One region of the Planomicrobium sp. MB-3u-38 genome, then DNA from elsewhere that is predicted to be linked to it. Evidence: riboswitches for the same ligand, from Rfam matches in the RefSeq annotation. Region 1 holds a riboswitch; the other holds the start of a gene.

Region 1 (8,193 bases):
GAAGAATATAAGTATAATTTTATTGACTGCAGTAATTATCGGAGCCTTGAACTGGGTTGCTTCGCTGCTGCTGGATATGTCCTTTCTCGATATTTCAATTCCCGTCGGCGGTATTGCCCTTATCCTCATCTACTTTGTCACCAATAAAGGCGGCATGGCTTCAAGGCAGATGGACATGTCGATCCAAGGGCAGACCGGTATCCGGATGGAACACAAAACCCCCGTTTCTGAGCGCTCTTATGTCCTGATCGGTTCCATCATGTATGTCGCCGTTATGCTGGTAGTTTCATTTTTTGCTTACCGGGAATACTTTCTGGGAATTGGCTTCTAGGTTTCAGCGCACAGCCATAAACCGATGCATAAAAAATACCGCCCGATGCACAAGCATCCCAGCGGTATTTTTTATTGTTCTATTTTGCTGCGTGAATTTCTTTTCTTCATTTCATCAGCCACCAGCTCAAACGTCTTCAGTTTATCATTGAAATCATAAGCCATGGAAACCAGCATCACTTCATCTGCCTGATATTCCTCCACAAGCTCTTCCAATCGATCTCCTACCATTCGAGGCGTGCCGACGATCATGCGGCGCCGATTCTCTTCAACAAGCAGCTTCTCAAACTTGGTATATTCATAAGCAAGCGCCCTTTCGGGTGGCGGCGTTCCTTTTGACGGCATACCTTGCGCCCCCATTGAAAGCGCGAGGTCCAAAGATGATGCGACACTTTCGGCTTCCTCTTCAGTTTCCTGGCAAATGACGAAAATCGCAAATCCGACATATGGACGGCTATCTGCGCCGGATCTGAAACGTTCTCTGTAAGTATGTGTGAAATCCTGGCCGCCTTCACCGTTGATAAAATGAGCGAACATATACGGCAACCCTTTTTCTGCCGCCAATAAAGCCGACGTCATGCTCGAACCAAGAATCCATATCGGTGGCGCTGATTCAGTCAGCGGTGTCGCTTTCATACCGTGGTACATATGGTCTTCCGGTATTGCATCGTTCAGATACATGGACAATTCGTCTATCTGGTCCGGAAAACGGTCGACATTCCGGGATCTTCCTTCATTCAACGCCAATGAAGCTCTGGGCATTCCACCCGGTGCCCGGCCGACGCCTGCATCGATACGGCCCGGGTATAGCGCTTCCAGCAATTTAAAATTCTCCGCAATCTTGAAAGAAGAATAATGCGGAAGCATCACGCCTCCGGACCCCAGCCGGATTTTTTCCGTCACTGCCCCCAAATGGGATATCAGGATTTCAGGAGATGAACCTGCCAATGTCGCTGCATCGTGATGCTCTGATACCCAGAACCGGGTGTAGCCCCATTTTTCTGCAGCTTGCGCCAATTGGGCTGTCTGCTTTAAGGCTTCACCGGGGTTGCTTCCTTCCGACACAGGAGACTGATCGAGAATACTATAACGCAAAACCACATTCATCCACTCCCTTCAGATCTGATTATCATCCTTATTTAACTAAATAGCCGATCGAGCGCAACACATTTTTTATGAATAGATGAGAGGTGATGAATATATCTTCGCGTTCAGGCTCCTGAAAAAGATCATGGTAGGCGCCCTTCCATTCCTTGTAACTGAATTCTTTCAGGTTTTGCTGCTTCAACCAGTTTTTTGAAAATTCTTTATCAGCAATAAAATCTTTTTCGGCTGTCTGCACGAATGTCGGGATATCAGGGTAAGTCTGTTTCCCGTTAACAGCTTGTTTCATATACGCCTGCAACTCGCGGTACCAGCCGATCGATATCAGCGGTTTATATAATTCATCGTCCTTTTCAAGTTCGATCACTTCAGGATTCCGGGTAAGATCTTCAATTGTAATTTCGTGTTTTATTTTAATCTGTGAAGTAAGTTTCGGTACCCCGGATAAAGCGCTGGATAATTTGGATGGTGTTCTCAGCAAATGGAGCCATGGCGATGTAAATACAGCACCGGCAACTTCATGGGAATGTTTGCTTAAATAATTGATGGCCAACGCAGCTCCCAAACCATGTGCCACAATGAACACCGGCATCTCAAGCTCAATTGCAACATCCAGCATTTCACTGACCGCCTTTTCATAGGCTTCGAATGATTCAGTGTGTGCTTTTTGAATCGTCCCGTTTTTTCCGTGGCCGGGCAAATCACCCATCACCACTTCAAACCCTGAACTTCTCCATTCCTTGATCTGCCAGGCGTAGCGCAGATGATGTTCATATGCACTGTGAATGATTACAATCACTGCCTTCGACTGGCCTTCAGCCTGCCATTTCCACATTTGCCAACGCCCCCTTTAATCTATCTTCTAGTAATATCAGATCTTAAAGTTGACCTTTGAAAAGGTTTTGCTACCATTAAAGATATCTTATCTTGATTAAAGGAGTTTTACCATGATTTACCCATACAAAGACAAACACCCGCAAATAGACCCATCAGCTTTTATTGCTGATTACGCTACCATCACCGGCGATGTAAAAATCGGCGCGGAATCATCCGTCTGGTTCAATACTGTCGTCCGCGGAGATGTAGCTCCAACCGTTATCGGCAATAAAACGAATATCCAAGATCTCTGCATGCTGCACCAGAGCCCCAATAACCCATTGATTCTCGAAGACAATGTCACAGTGGGACATCAGGTGACGCTCCATAGCTGCACCGTCCGCAAAAATGCATTGATCGGCATGGGATCTGTTATCCTCGACGGCGCTGAAATTGGCGAAGGTGCATTTATCGGAGCCGGAAGCCTCGTACCGCAAGGAAAAGTCATTCCGCCAGGCAAACTGGCATTTGGGCGCCCCGCTAAAGTCATCCGGGATCTCAACGAAGAAGACATCGCCGACATGGAACGCATTGTTCGTGAATACGCCGAGAAAGCCGTTTATTATAAATCGCTTCAGAAATAATAAAACCCGCACGAGCCATGAGGCTTGTGCGGGTTTTTGATTTCATTAAATTCCTGATTGTTCTTTCAAGGCATCTGCTTTGTCAGTGCGCTCCCAAGGAAGATCCACATCTGTGCGGCCGAAATGGCCGTAAGCTGCAGTCTGCTTGTAGATCGGACGGCGAAGATCAAGCATCTTGATCAAGCCAGCCGGACGCAAGTCGAAATTATTGCGGACAAGATCGATGAATTGGTCTTCACTGATTTTGCCTGTGCCGAATGTATCAACTGAAATCGAAACCGGATGTGCAACACCGATTGCATAAGCAAGCTGCACTTCACATTTATCAGCCAATCCTGAAGCGACAATGTTTTTCGCTACATAGCGCGCTGCATATGCACCGGAACGGTCAACTTTCGTCGCGTCCTTACCGGAGAATGCACCGCCGCCGTGGCGTGCATAACCACCGTAAGTATCAACGATGATTTTACGGCCAGTAAGACCCGCGTCTCCTTGAGGTCCACCGATTACAAAACGGCCAGTCGGGTTGATGAAATATTTTGTTTCATCATCCAGCAAATTAGCCGGAACGACTTCATCAATGACATATTCTTTAATATTGCGCTGGATTTGCTCAAGCGTTACTTCAGGATGATGCTGTGTTGAGATAACAATAGTATCCACGCGAAGCGGCTTATCGTTTTCATCATATTCAACCGTAACTTGTGTCTTGCCGTCAGGACGCAGATATGGAAGAATTTCTTCCTTGCGGACTTCTGCTAAACGGCGAGCCAATTTATGTGCCAATGAAATCGGCAATGGCATCAATTCCTCGGTTTCATTGTTCGCGTAACCGAACATCAAACCTTGGTCTCCTGCTCCGATATCATCCAATTCTTTATCCGTCATTTGGCCTTCACGGGATTCAAGAGCCACGTTCACTCCTGCAGCGATATCCGGCGATTGCTCATCAATTGCAGTCAATACCGCACTTGTTTCAGAGTCAAAGCCGTATTTCGCGCGTGTATAACCAATATCTTTAACAGTCTGGCGCACCACTTTCGGGATGTCCACGTATGTGTTTGTTGTAATTTCCCCTGCTACAAGAACAAGTCCTGTAGTAACGGTAGTTTCGCACGCTACTCGTGCATTAGGGTCTTCTGCGAGGATCGCGTCCAGGATGGCATCTGAGATTTGGTCACAGATCTTATCCGGATGTCCTTCTGTTACTGATTCTGATGTGAATAATCGACGGTTTGTCAAAAAATGTTCCTCCTTATATCCTGCGAGATTGCTCTCGAAATTGATACGGTACTCGTTTTCCCATGTCAAGTCCGTTCCAAACATTCTGGATTGAACTTCAAGCCGTTGTGGCCTTTGTACACGAGGATTAAGGGCGATTCATAAAAAAATCCCTTCACTCATCATTCAATGAGGAAAGGAGAAATCATCATAAGCACCTTTCACTCTTATCATCCAAGGCCTGTGAGCCTTGCTTCAGGTTGGGCACCAGCGCTGCATCTATGCAGCAGGTTGCCGGGTTTCATAGGGCCTGCCCCCTCCACCAGCTCGGAATAAGAGTATCCGTTCAATTTTTCATCATACGGAATTGGTTAAATGATGTCAACGTTTTTTATATTTTATTCGCATTAGATGCATGAAAACATCCCATTTCGGGTATTAATTATGCACAAATGATTAATTTTCAATTCCTACGGGTTATTAGTATAGACTAATCGAGTTAATGTGTTATACTATTGTTCGAATATAACTCTTCCCCAATGCCTTGGGAATAACCGAAAAGGAAGGTACATATATGAACTCAGTTAACTTAGCAAGCGATTTGAAAGATCTTTTAAACGGCCCCAACGTCAATGTCCAATGGTCGGTTCCACAATTGGTGGAGGCAGCCACTTCACGTGGAGAAGCAATTTTGACGCGCGAAGGCGCAGTCAAAGCCGAAACGGGTAAATACACTGGCCGCTCGCCTAAAGATAAGTATATGGTAGAAGAAGATATTTCGAAAGATAAAATTGACTGGGGTACAGTAAACCGTCCGATTTCTTCTGAGGTTTTTGAGAACCTATATGCAAAAGTGCTGAAGCACCTGAAAGAAAGAGAAGAACTTTTCGTCTTTAAAGGATTCGCAGGGGCAGACCCGGAATCACGCCTTCATATCCAGACGATCAACGAATATGCGTGGCATAATCTATTTGCCCACCAATTATTCATCCGTCCGACAGAAGATGAAATGAAAATCCATGACGCAGAGTTCACTGTCGTTTATGCACCGACTTTCAAAGCTGATCCGGCTGTCGATGGCACTGATTCCGAAACATTCATCATCGTTTCCATGGAAAAGAAAGTAATTTTGATCGGCGGAACTGAATATGCCGGCGAAATGAAAAAATCCATTTTCTCAATCATGAACTATATTCTTCCTGAAAAAGGCATTTTGCCGATGCACTGCTCCGCTAACGTTGGACAGGAAGGCGACGTTGCTTTGTTCTTCGGCTTGTCCGGAACAGGGAAAACGACGCTTTCGGCTGACCAGGACCGCAAATTGATCGGTGATGACGAGCACGGCTGGTCTGATAACGGCGTTTTCAATATCGAAGGCGGCTGCTACGCTAAAACGATCAACCTTTCACGTGAAAATGAACCACAGATTTTCGATGCAATCCGTTTCGGATCTGTCCTTGAAAATGTTGTCGTTGATCCGGAAACACGCATTCCCGATTACGATGATGGTTCATTGACTGAAAACACGCGTGCAGCTTATCCGATTGATGCGATCGATAACAGCATCCACCCTTCAATGGCTGGACATCCGAAAACGATCGTCTTCCTGACTGCTGATGCATTCGGCGTATTGCCTCCTATCAGCAAACTGACGAAAGAACAGGCGATGTATCATTTCCTTAGCGGATATACATCAAAACTGGCAGGCACAGAACGCGGCATCACTTCTCCGGAAGCGACGTTCTCGACTTGCTTCGGTTCACCTTTCCTGCCATTGCATGCAACTGTCTACGCAGAAATGCTCGGCAATAAAATCGATGAACATGAAGTGGAAGTTTTCCTTGTAAACACGGGCTGGACTGGCGGAGCATACGGCGTCGGCAACCGCATGAAACTTTCTTATACACGTACTATGGTCCGCGCAGCGATCAAAGGCGAATTGAACGACGTTCAGACTGAACAGGAAGCAGTCTTCGGACTCAGCATTCCACAGGCAATCCCTGGCGTGCCAACTGAGGTTCTTAACCCTCGCGATGCTTGGTCTGACAAAGAAGCTTACGATGCGAAAGCACAGGAGCTTGCTCAGAAATTCCAGGATAACTTCAAGAAATTCGGTTCCGTATCAGCTGACATCAGCGCTCAAGGCGGACCATTGAATAATTGATAAGCAAAAGCACATCCGGCAGCCTGCCGGATGTGCTTTTTAATTTGCAGATTCCTGTTCTTTCTCCTTCATCCAATGCGCTAACGCCGCAACTGTCTTCCGGTTTGCAGCTGGTGGAAAGAAATGCGTGTATTCCGGGAAATACCAGGTTTCATGGGGATGATCATTCAGCTTTAAGGCTTCTTCCAAAAGATAAGCCTGCGCCGGCAAGACATTTTCATCTTGCAGTCCGTGAATGATCAGCATCGGTGCTGTCGCTTCTTCAAGCCGCATCAGCGGATTCCGTTCTTCATAGGCCGTCAATGCGGTATTCGGCGTCCCACCGTAAATACGTTTCATCATGCGGCGCATATCCGGTCGCTCTTTGTAGGTTAAAACAGTATCAGTAACGCCTGCCCATGTTACAAGTGATGTAATATCATCCCGCAGCACCGCTGTCCACAGCGCCATGATGCCGCCTCTTGAAAATGCCAGCAGATGCACATGCCCATTGCAGAACTGTTTCAATACATCCACTGCATGGACCGCATCCCAGCGGTCGGCACCTGCAAATTCATCACGCCCTTCTCCCCCTCTGTTGCCCCTGTAATAAGGCGCAAAGACAACAAATCCCTGAGCCGCGTATTGGGCAGCCCTTGCCGGCCTTACCATGCCGATGGACTGGATGCCTCCGCGCAAGTACAGCAATCCGCTGTAATTTCCAGGTTTTTTGGGTTCGGCAAGCAGTCCTTTGACTTTCAAGCCTTCCGACCAATAAACGATTTCCGTCAGCTTCACATGGGGGTTCGGTGAAGGATATATCCTTTTAGATTTAATCATCCCATTTTCCATCCAGTTTCACCCGCTCCATAATTTGTTTCATTCCTTCATCTTTCATCAGAAAGCTGAAGTCGCTGTCCAAGTCCAAACTATCAACCAGAACAGCTCCATTCGTTTCCATCAGATCAATTTCATCTACTGCTGCAACAGTTCCTGTAAATACCGTCTTAGAAAATGGCGGCTCGCTATGGACCAAGTATTCCGCAAACCATTCAAGCTCATCAATTACGGCGCCTGTTTCCTCGTATACTTCCCTTTTGGCGGCTTCGGCCAAACTTTCTCCTGCTTCCGCTTTGCCACCAGGAAACTCCAGCCCCCGTTCCTTGTGTTCAGTCAACAGCCACTTTCCTTTGAATTTCGCAATAATCAGTACGTGTCGGCTTTCCACTTGAAAAGCATCCTTTTCAAACGATAACCGGCAAGTGAAGCCATTCAAATCCGTATATTCCATCCTGTCTCACTCCTGAACAAATAAAAAAAGCGCACACAATTCGTAACGTGTGCGCTTGTGTAATTTTATTCTACTTCTTTTCGCCAAGGAATGCTGAAAGCATCCATGAATGCTTCTCAAGGTTCTGGTGAATGGCGTTCAACATATCTTCTGTCATATCGTCGCCGTCTTCAGCTGCATATTCCATGCCTTTTTTCAGTGAAGCCATGATCTTATCATAATCACTTACGATGGTTTCAACCATCTCTTCAGCACTTTCCTTGCTGCTCGCTTCAGTTACCACAGACAAGTCAAGCTGCTCTTTCATCGTTGCGACCGGTTTGCCCCCAAGTGCAAGCAAGCGTTCTGCAATTTCATCCATATAAGCTGTAGCTTCATTATAAAGTTCCTCAAATTTCACATGAAGCGTGAAAAATGACGGCCCTTTTACATACCAGTGGAAATTATGTAATTTCGTATAAACCACCGACCACGTCGCGACCTGTACGTTCAATTCCTGATTTAATTCGTTAGACATCCAAATCCACTCTCCATTCGATATAATAAGTTCTTATACTTTATTAATACCTTTAAAGCCCCTACAATAAACATGAAGAGTTCCCAAACATATGGAATGAAGAAGGCGACCTGCATGAAAATGATAC
Region 2 (8,193 bases), on a different contig from region 1:
AACTTTCCTTGCTGGCATAAAAAGCGGTGTCATGACCAGCGACGCCGGCTTCAACCGAGAAACCGGCTTCTTTCAGCAATGTAATGAGAGTCGCGCTTGCAAAAGCTTCCTGGTTGCCGATCTCCGGTTTGGCATGGATTGCCTGGCTGGTTGCAATATACTGCTCCCGTCTTGAGTCGATGGACTGTGAAATAGTTGTGTTTGCTTCCTTAATAGCTGTCATTCAGAATTCCTCCTCGAATTTTATTTGTAATCGACTAATTCTTCTACAGGAATGAACGTCGGAATTTGCGCACCTTTTGTATGCTCGACGATAAAGTCAGCTGTGTCTTCCTGCTGATAAAGTTCTACGATTTTCAAGTAATCTTCGTCGTCTGCATTCTCTGCACTTGCCGCAATCAAGTTGATGTAAGGGGTAGCCGTATCGCTTTCACGGGCAATCGGATCGTCAGTCGGATTCAGGCCTGCATCCACTGCAATCCCGTTGTTGACGATTGATGCCGCAACGTCTGCCATTGCCCGCGGTGTTTGTGCTGCCACCATCGGAACGATTTCAAGCTTTTTCGGATTTTCAATGATGTGGTCAGCTGTACCAGTCAAACCGGCATCGTCCGACAATTTGATCAAACCGGCTTCCTGAAGCAGCAAGAGTGCACGGCCCATATTGGTGGCTTCGTTCGGTACCGCAATTTGTGAACCTTCCGGAAGTTCATCGATTGAATCGTACTTTTCAGAGTAGAGGCCCATTGGAGCGATGACTGTAGAGCCGATTGGCACGATGTCGATGTTATGCTCTTCGACAAATTCGTCAAAATAAGAGATTGTCTGGAATGCATTCAAATCGAGCTCGCCTTCAGCCAAGGCGATGTTCGGTGCCACGTAATCAGAGAACGTGACGATTTCAAGGTCGATGCCTTCTTTTTCCGCTTTATCGGCGATGTAATCCCAGATTGTCGTATCCGAGCCGCTGATGCCGAGTGTTATTTTGCGGTTGCCGTCTCCAGCACCTTCTGTTTCGCTGCCGCATGCTGCAAGTGTCAAAGCCAATAGAGCCAATAAGAAAAGAGTTGTTATTTTTTTCATGGTTGATTCCTCCAGTGTTTTATTAGAATGAAAAACTTAACGACGACGGACGCGCCGCGATAACAGGTTGCCGCCGGACTGGACGCCTTGGACAAGTACGACCAGGATTGCTACGGTGACGACCATGACGAGTGTGTCGAAACGCTGATAACCATAAGTGATGGCCAAGTCGCCGAGGCCACCGCCTCCAATGGCACCGGCCATGGCGGATGCACCGATCAAGCCGACGATGGCGATTGTCAAAGCCAGCACAAGTGAGCTTAAGGCTTCCGGGATGAGGAAACGGAAAACGATCTGGAATGGGGATGCGCCCATTGCTTGTGCCGCTTCGATCACTCCTTTATCAACTTCAAGGAGCGAGTTTTCAATCAGCCGAGCAATGTAAGGTCCGGCGTAAAAAACGAGTGGGACGATCGCTGCCGCTGTGCCGATGGAAGTGCCGACGATGATGCGGGTCAACGGGATGATGGCGACCATCAGGATGATGAAAGGGACGGACCGGAAAATATTGATGATGACATTCAGCACTTTTGAAACCGGTTCGTTTTCCAGTAGATGGCCTTTCCGTGTAACGACAAGCAAGAGGCCGAGTATAAAACCGATGATCACGGAGAACAGAAATGCCACTCCTGTCATATAGATTGTTTCCCATAAGGCTTCCAGGATCTGTTCGTTGTCAACTAGCATAGTTCAGGACCTCCTCGACATGGACATTGCCTTCCCGGATATCTGCCAGCGCTTTATTGATCTCTTCGGCAGGACCGGTGAATTCAACGATAAGGTTGCCGTACGGCGCGCCCTGTAACTCGGTGATGTTGCCGAACAGGACGTTCAGATCCAATTGGTATTTACGCGAGATACGGGACATCAGCGGCTGGCCGACCGATGTGCCTGTAAATTGAATCCGGTAGATGGAATTTTTACGGCTTGGGTTTTGTATCTGCTTCAGCAGTGATTCCGGCAGTTCATCGTTCATAACTGAGCGGACAAACCTTTGCGTAGTCGGCTGCTGCGGATTCGTAAACACTTCGAACACCGTTCCTTGCTCAATGACTTTACCTGCTTCGAGAACGGCCACTTTGTCGCAGATTTCGCGGATGACCCCCATCTCGTGGGTGATCAGCAGAATGGTGATGTTGTATTCACGGTTGATGCGGCGCAGCAATTCCAGAATCGATTGGGTTGTCTGCGGGTCGAGCGCGGAAGTGGCTTCGTCACAAAGCAGGACCGATGGATTGGTGGCCAAAGCGCGTGCAATGCCGATGCGTTGTTTCTGGCCGCCCGACAGCTGGTCGGGATATTTCGTTGCCTGATCGGAAAGGCCGACAAAATCGAGCAGCTCTTTTACCTGCTCTTTAATCTTGTTTTTCGGCGTGTTTGCCAGAATAAGAGGCATCGCGACATTGTGGAAAACCGTTTTCGAATTCAGCAGATTGAAATGCTGGAAAATCATGCCGATGTCTTTCCGTGTTTTCCGGATTTCCTTTGCCGATAGCTTGGAAATGTCTTTGCCATCTATCCGGACATGCCCGCTGCTCGGACGCTCCAGCAGATTGACTGTGCGGATGAGGGAGCTTTTGCCGGCTCCACTAAAGCCGATCACTCCGAAGATCTCTCCAGTTTCGACAGTGAGATCGATGCCGTTCAATGCATGGATTTCCTGTTTCCCTGACTGATAGGTTTTTGTAACCCCCTCAAATTGAATCATTAGTACGCCTCCTTCAGCTGTAAATAATTTTGCAAATCGTGTGCGTACAGATCTGACTTTCCAAAAATGAACGAAAAAAAGCCCTCTTTTTTTCTTAATCCATAAGAAAAAAAGAGGGCTCCAGAATGAAACCATCTCGTTCTCATCTTCCAAATGCAAGGATCGCATTTGCAGGAATTAGCACAGTTTTCGCATGAAGCGAATCCGCTGCCGAAACGTCATAGGGCCTGTCCCTCGGTTTCTCTGGATAAGAAAGTGATGTACGTATTTGATTTGTAATGACTACTTTAGTGGCGTTCGAAACAAAAGTCAACAGTTTTAATTATATTTTTTTAAATCCTGCATTCATGATTGCCCGATAACTTCCCGGCATCCCCACAAGCTCAACCTACCTTCTCACAATAACAGCCTGGCTTCCCATCGCTTCATAGCTATCAAAAAAAATTTTTTCAGGATAGTTTACACGACCTTTAAGGGGGTCCATTACATAGACGTTGCCGTCTTCCCAGCCGTCCAGCACCACGCTGTGCAAATTACTGAAAGAAGGGTGGAAATCGCCAGTTTCTTCGATGTACCAGCCGCCGGAAGTGACCGGTGGCGACAAATCCAGTGTGACCCAGACAATGACCGGAATATTTCGATCGGTATAGGAAAGGATTTCCTCCTGGGTGCTGCCGCTGACATTTTCGGCGATCAGCCGGCTGCTTTTGGAATCGATGATTCCTTTGGCTGCTTCGACGATCGGTTCTGCAAATACATACCAGCCTCCGTTTGCCTTTCTGGGATTGCCGGCATATGCCTGATGAGGATCTGGTCCGAAACGTTTGCCGTTTTTGAAGGTGAAAGACGATTTTGGCAAGTAATCATCAGCCATGGTCGTTTTGGAAACTTTGAGGCGATAATGATTGAGAGCAGATGTCAATGTCGTAATTTCACAGCCATTCGGCAGTTCGGGGTCTTGCATCAGAATCGGTACATTTATATGAGTGGCTTCACGTTCAACATAGGTTTCAATCGTGGTCGGCAAGTCGTCCGGCTGATGAAGATACATTTTTTCTTCCGCCAATTTTACGGCGCCTGAATCTGTATCTGCGCGCACAATTCGAATCCGGTATTCATTTCCGTCGACCAATGCATCTGCTTCCATTTCACCGGCTTCATCGGATTTTATTACATCGACCAATGTGCTGGTGCTGGTATCAATGATGTATAGCAGATAGTTTTCAAGCGGCTGTCCGTTTCTGGAATTTGTCAGCAAAAAAGCCTCTGAAGATACATTCTGATCAGGTGATTCAATGGCAAAGCCATCGGCCATGATTTTTTTGAATGAAGTTCCAAGCGACGATGGACTGAATCCGACAATGAAAAAGGACAGCGCAAAAAAGGCTCCGAATCTTATAAGTTTATGGGATGTCTTCAAGGTAACAGCTCCATTATGGGGTAAGTTGAAATATTACATCTGAACTTTACTTCTGTTTTTATTCCAGATCAGCAGCAGTACCACGAGAGTCAAAGCGGCTAAGCTGCACTGATAACGGACGGGAATGGTGTGGATCACGCCATACATGATGGCCACTTCAATAAAAACTGCTGGAATCTTTCCGATTGTGCTGGCAGCCATAAACAGCGGAGCGGAAATCGGTGTTAACGAAGCGCCAGCGGTCACCAGCCCAGAAGGAACAAATGGAATGAGGCGAAGCAGAATAACCGTCCAAAATACCTGGTTGGATGAAGACTTTTGAATCCGTGTCCAGAACCGGTGCTTCAGCCATCCCGGATCCATTTTTCTGAATCCATAACGGTATAGATAAAATCCGGCAATCGCCCCAAAAATTTCTCCGGACAGCGAAAGCACTGTACCGAGCGCAATGCCGAAAGAACTGATATTAAGGCCCGTCACCAGGAAGCTTGGAAAAAATCCTATCGCGCCGATCCCCAAATTCAATAGTAGCAACAGAAGAAAATCAATGATGGGAATTTGAGTAAGTATAGGATTCGCCTCCTCCGGTGAAAAGTTCAACATGATTGATTGACCTAATTATACATTGGAATAAACGGCACGGCTTTAATTTTGAGAAATACTTTCTGAGGTTTTTTTATGCGAATGAATCATTCCGCTGGAGCGACCATAAGCGCAAAATCGAGGACGAAAATTTCGGGCTGTGATTGATAAAATGAAAGCAGAAGTATTGCCGGTAATTGGTTACAATGGAGATAAGATTTAAGAGCGGAAAATTCGTGGGAAGGGAGTGTGGAGGATGACTGCCGAAATAAATTTTACGTTTGAAGAAATGTGGGAGAAAATCATGGCCTGCGACCGGAAATACGATGGGCTGTTCTATACAGCGGTGAAAACAACGAAGATCTATTGCAGACCTTCGTGCCGTTCCAGAAAGCCGAAGAAGGTGAATGTGGAATTCTATACAACGATTCAGGAAGCGGAGAGCCGTGGGTACCGGGCGTGCAAAAGATGTCAGCCGGAAACGGAACACTCACCTAACGTTGAAGTAGTGCGGAGAGTGATCGACTTGCTTTTGGCTTATCATAATCGCAAATTGAACCTTGAAGAAATCGCTTCACATGCCGGCTTGAGTCCTTCGTATCTGGACCGCATTTTTAAGCAGGAAACGGGAGAGACACCCCGATCGTTCCTGGAGAAAATCCGCGTGGACAAAGTGGCACATTTGCTGAAGCATACTGAAAATACGAATCTGGAGATTTGCTACGCAGCAGGTTTCCAAAGCACCTCGCACTTTTATAAAGCGTTCCGGCGCTCTAAAAACCTTTCACCAAGCGATTACCGAAAAATGACGAAGGAGCTGGAAAATGATTCCGAACACAAACAGCAGTTCCGTGAGAGTTCCTGTACCGGTTGAATTCAGTTTTGAGGAATGCTTGGTTTTTCTCAACCGGTCCGGTCAGGAAAATCTCCACCGGATACAAAATGACCAAATCATAAAGCTGATCGACCATCAGGGAGAATTGATTTTAATAGGCATTACCCATGCGGAGCAGCATTTGCGGGTAGAATTTTTAAACGGCAAACCTTCTCAAGCAGGGCAGCGGGCAGCTGCTGAATATGTTTGGGCCTGGTTTGATTTAGAAACGGATATTACCCCTTTTTACGAAATGGCAGCGGGAGATCCGATTTTACAGCCGATTGTTAAGCGCCATTTCGGTTTGCGGGTTATGGGTTTTCCCGATTTATTTGAAGCCATGGCTTGGGCAATCACCGGCCAGCAGATTAATCTGACTTTCGCCTATACCTTGAAAAAACGGTTTGTCGAAGCTTACGGAAAATCATTAGTTTACGAAGGCGAAATTTACTGGACGTTCCCTTCCTGCGAAGAAATTTCGGAGCTTAAGGTAAGTGATTTGACGCCTATGCAGTATTCGGTGCGAAAAGCGGAATACATCATCGGCATTGCAGCTGAAATGGCGAAAGGAAATCTGGTGAAGGAAAATTTCACAGATGGAAAAGATGCGCAGACTGTGGAAAAAGAACTGGTCGCGATAAGAGGAATCGGCCCCTGGTCCGCTAATTATGTCATGATGAAATGCCTTGGCTTCACCTCGGCTTTTCCGATTGCCGACGTCGGTTTGCACAACGCGCTGAAATATCAATTGGAGTTGGAGAAGAAACCGTCAATAGCTGAAATCGAGCGCTATGCGGAAAATTGGAAAGGGCGGGAGGCATACGCCACTTTCTATCTTTGGAGGAGTTTATATGAGTAATTTATATCAAGTGGATTATGAATCACCGATCGGCGTCATGGAAGTAGTAGGTACAGAACAAGGGATCCTGTCGGTTTTATTCACAGAACGCGAAGAGGTCCTGCACCAGCCGCAACCGGACACGCCGCAGGTTTTAAACGATTGCCTGCAGGAGTTGGACGAATACTTCAAAGGTGAGCGCATGGATTTCACCGTTCCTTATTTTTCCGAAGGGACGGAATTCCAGGGCAAAGTCTGGTCTGCCCTGACGACAGTCGGCTATGCAGAAACCGCTTCCTACCGGGATATCGCGGTTAAAGTCGGAAGCGAAAAAGCGGTGCGAGCAGTGGGCAACGCCAACAGCAAAAACAAGCTGACCATCATTGTGCCGTGCCACCGGGTCATCGGCACGAACGGGAAACTGACGGGTTATGCAGGAACTTTGACGAGAAAAGAATGGCTTTTGAAGCATGAGCAGGCGACCCGGAGCAAGAATACGTTATAGGGTGGCTTAGCTTGGAACAGCTTTTTGGGGGAGAAACTTTTAAAAGTTTCTCCTTTTTTAATTTGAGTAGAAAAGATCGGGGAAATTGCCGAGCGTAGATATATTCTTCTGAACGTAGATATAATTTTTTGAACGTAGATATATTCTCCTGAACGTAGATATATTCTCCTGAACGTAGATATAATCTTCTGAGCGTTGATATAATTCGCTGAACGTTGATATACAACAAACAGGCAAAGGTACGTGGGGGAAAAGCCGCTTTATTGCGATTGATATCCCTCCAAAAGTGAAGATCAAAAGACAAATGGCTGCTTTTCGCAGGCGAAAAGCGAAAAATCTTAAAAATCTATAGTTTTAGATGTGTATTTTTGAAAGTTTCAATCGATGAAATACATCCGTTTTATTTTAAATAGGGCACGCAGTAATCTCTTTAAGAATGGTAAAGTAAATTCAAAAGAACGAAAGAGGTGGCTCACAGATGGAACAATGTTCATGGCCGAGCAACAGCGAAATGATGCAGGCATATCACGAGAAGGAATGGTGCAGACCGACGCGGGACGACCGCTATATTTTTGAATTGTTGAATTTGGAAGGCGCACAAGCAGGGTTGTCATGGAGCATCGTATTGGCAAAACGGGACGCATACCAGGCGGCTTTTAAAAACTTCGACATCGCGTATTGCGAAGGGTTGAGCGATTCGGATCTGGAGTCAATAAAAGAGAATTACAATGTCATCAAGCATTTTGCGAAGCTGCAATCGGTTCGCAGCAATGCGCAGGCAGCTTTGAAAGTGCAAGAGGAATTCGGCAGTTTGGCTGAATTCCTGTGGAGCTTTACAGAAGGCGAACCGGTCATCAATCAGTGGGAAGACAGTACGCAAATGCCTGCTGAATCTCCTTTGTCCGTGCAAATCAGCAAAGAACTGAAAAAGCGCGGCTTTAAATTCGTCGGACCGGTTACAACTTATTCGTTTCTGCAGGCGATCGGCATAGTGGATGATCATGTGAAAACCTGTGATTTTCATACTTCGAATCGGCAAGGGAGTCGGTAAGTGATGAATATTTCACTGAGCTTGCTGCAGGAATCGGATGCAGAAGAATTGTTGGAGTTTGAAAGGGTAAACCGATGTTTCTTTGAGAAGATGGTGCCTGGCCGAGGCGACGATTATTACCAGTGGGCGGTT

The links. Region 1 has a riboswitch for S-adenosylmethionine ahead of metK (methionine adenosyltransferase). Riboswitches for the same ligand answer to the same signal wherever they lie in the genome.
Region 2: it holds a riboswitch for S-adenosylmethionine, as region 1 does, so the genes downstream of both, CXF70_RS01460 (methionine ABC transporter ATP-binding protein) here and metK (methionine adenosyltransferase) in region 1, are expected to answer to the same signal.

The regions. Positions count from the first base shown of each region.
Region 1 covers NZ_PJBO01000075.1:13,844-22,036, reverse strand. The annotation lists gene CXF70_RS15930 (hypothetical protein) at 1-331, shown strand, start outside; gene CXF70_RS15925 (LLM class flavin-dependent oxidoreductase) at 403-1,431, opposite strand; gene CXF70_RS15920 (alpha/beta fold hydrolase) at 1,466-2,269, opposite strand; gene CXF70_RS15915 (gamma carbonic anhydrase) at 2,382-2,894, shown strand; gene metK (methionine adenosyltransferase) at 2,940-4,136, opposite strand; SAM riboswitch class I at 4,340-4,454, opposite strand; gene pckA (phosphoenolpyruvate carboxykinase (ATP)) at 4,690-6,279, shown strand; gene CXF70_RS15900 (alpha/beta hydrolase family protein) at 6,319-7,110, opposite strand; gene ytkD (RNA deprotection pyrophosphohydrolase) at 7,091-7,549, opposite strand; gene CXF70_RS15890 (Dps family protein) at 7,620-8,066, opposite strand; gene yidD (membrane protein insertion efficiency factor YidD) at 8,181-8,193, shown strand, end outside.
Region 2 covers NZ_PJBO01000001.1:242,587-250,779, forward strand. The annotation lists gene CXF70_RS01445 (M20 family metallopeptidase) at 1-223, opposite strand, end outside; gene CXF70_RS01450 (MetQ/NlpA family ABC transporter substrate-binding protein) at 244-1,083, opposite strand; gene CXF70_RS01455 (methionine ABC transporter permease) at 1,120-1,770, opposite strand; gene CXF70_RS01460 (methionine ABC transporter ATP-binding protein) at 1,760-2,791, opposite strand; SAM riboswitch class I at 2,931-3,045, opposite strand; gene CXF70_RS01465 (C39 family peptidase) at 3,180-4,211, opposite strand; gene CXF70_RS01470 (TVP38/TMEM64 family protein) at 4,245-4,814, opposite strand; gene CXF70_RS01475 (bifunctional transcriptional activator/DNA repair enzyme AdaA) at 5,050-5,667, shown strand; gene CXF70_RS01480 (DNA-3-methyladenine glycosylase 2) at 5,618-6,526, shown strand; gene CXF70_RS01485 (methylated-DNA--[protein]-cysteine S-methyltransferase) at 6,519-7,010, shown strand; gene CXF70_RS01490 (DNA-3-methyladenine glycosylase I) at 7,489-8,061, shown strand; gene CXF70_RS01495 (GNAT family N-acetyltransferase) at 8,065-8,193, shown strand, end outside.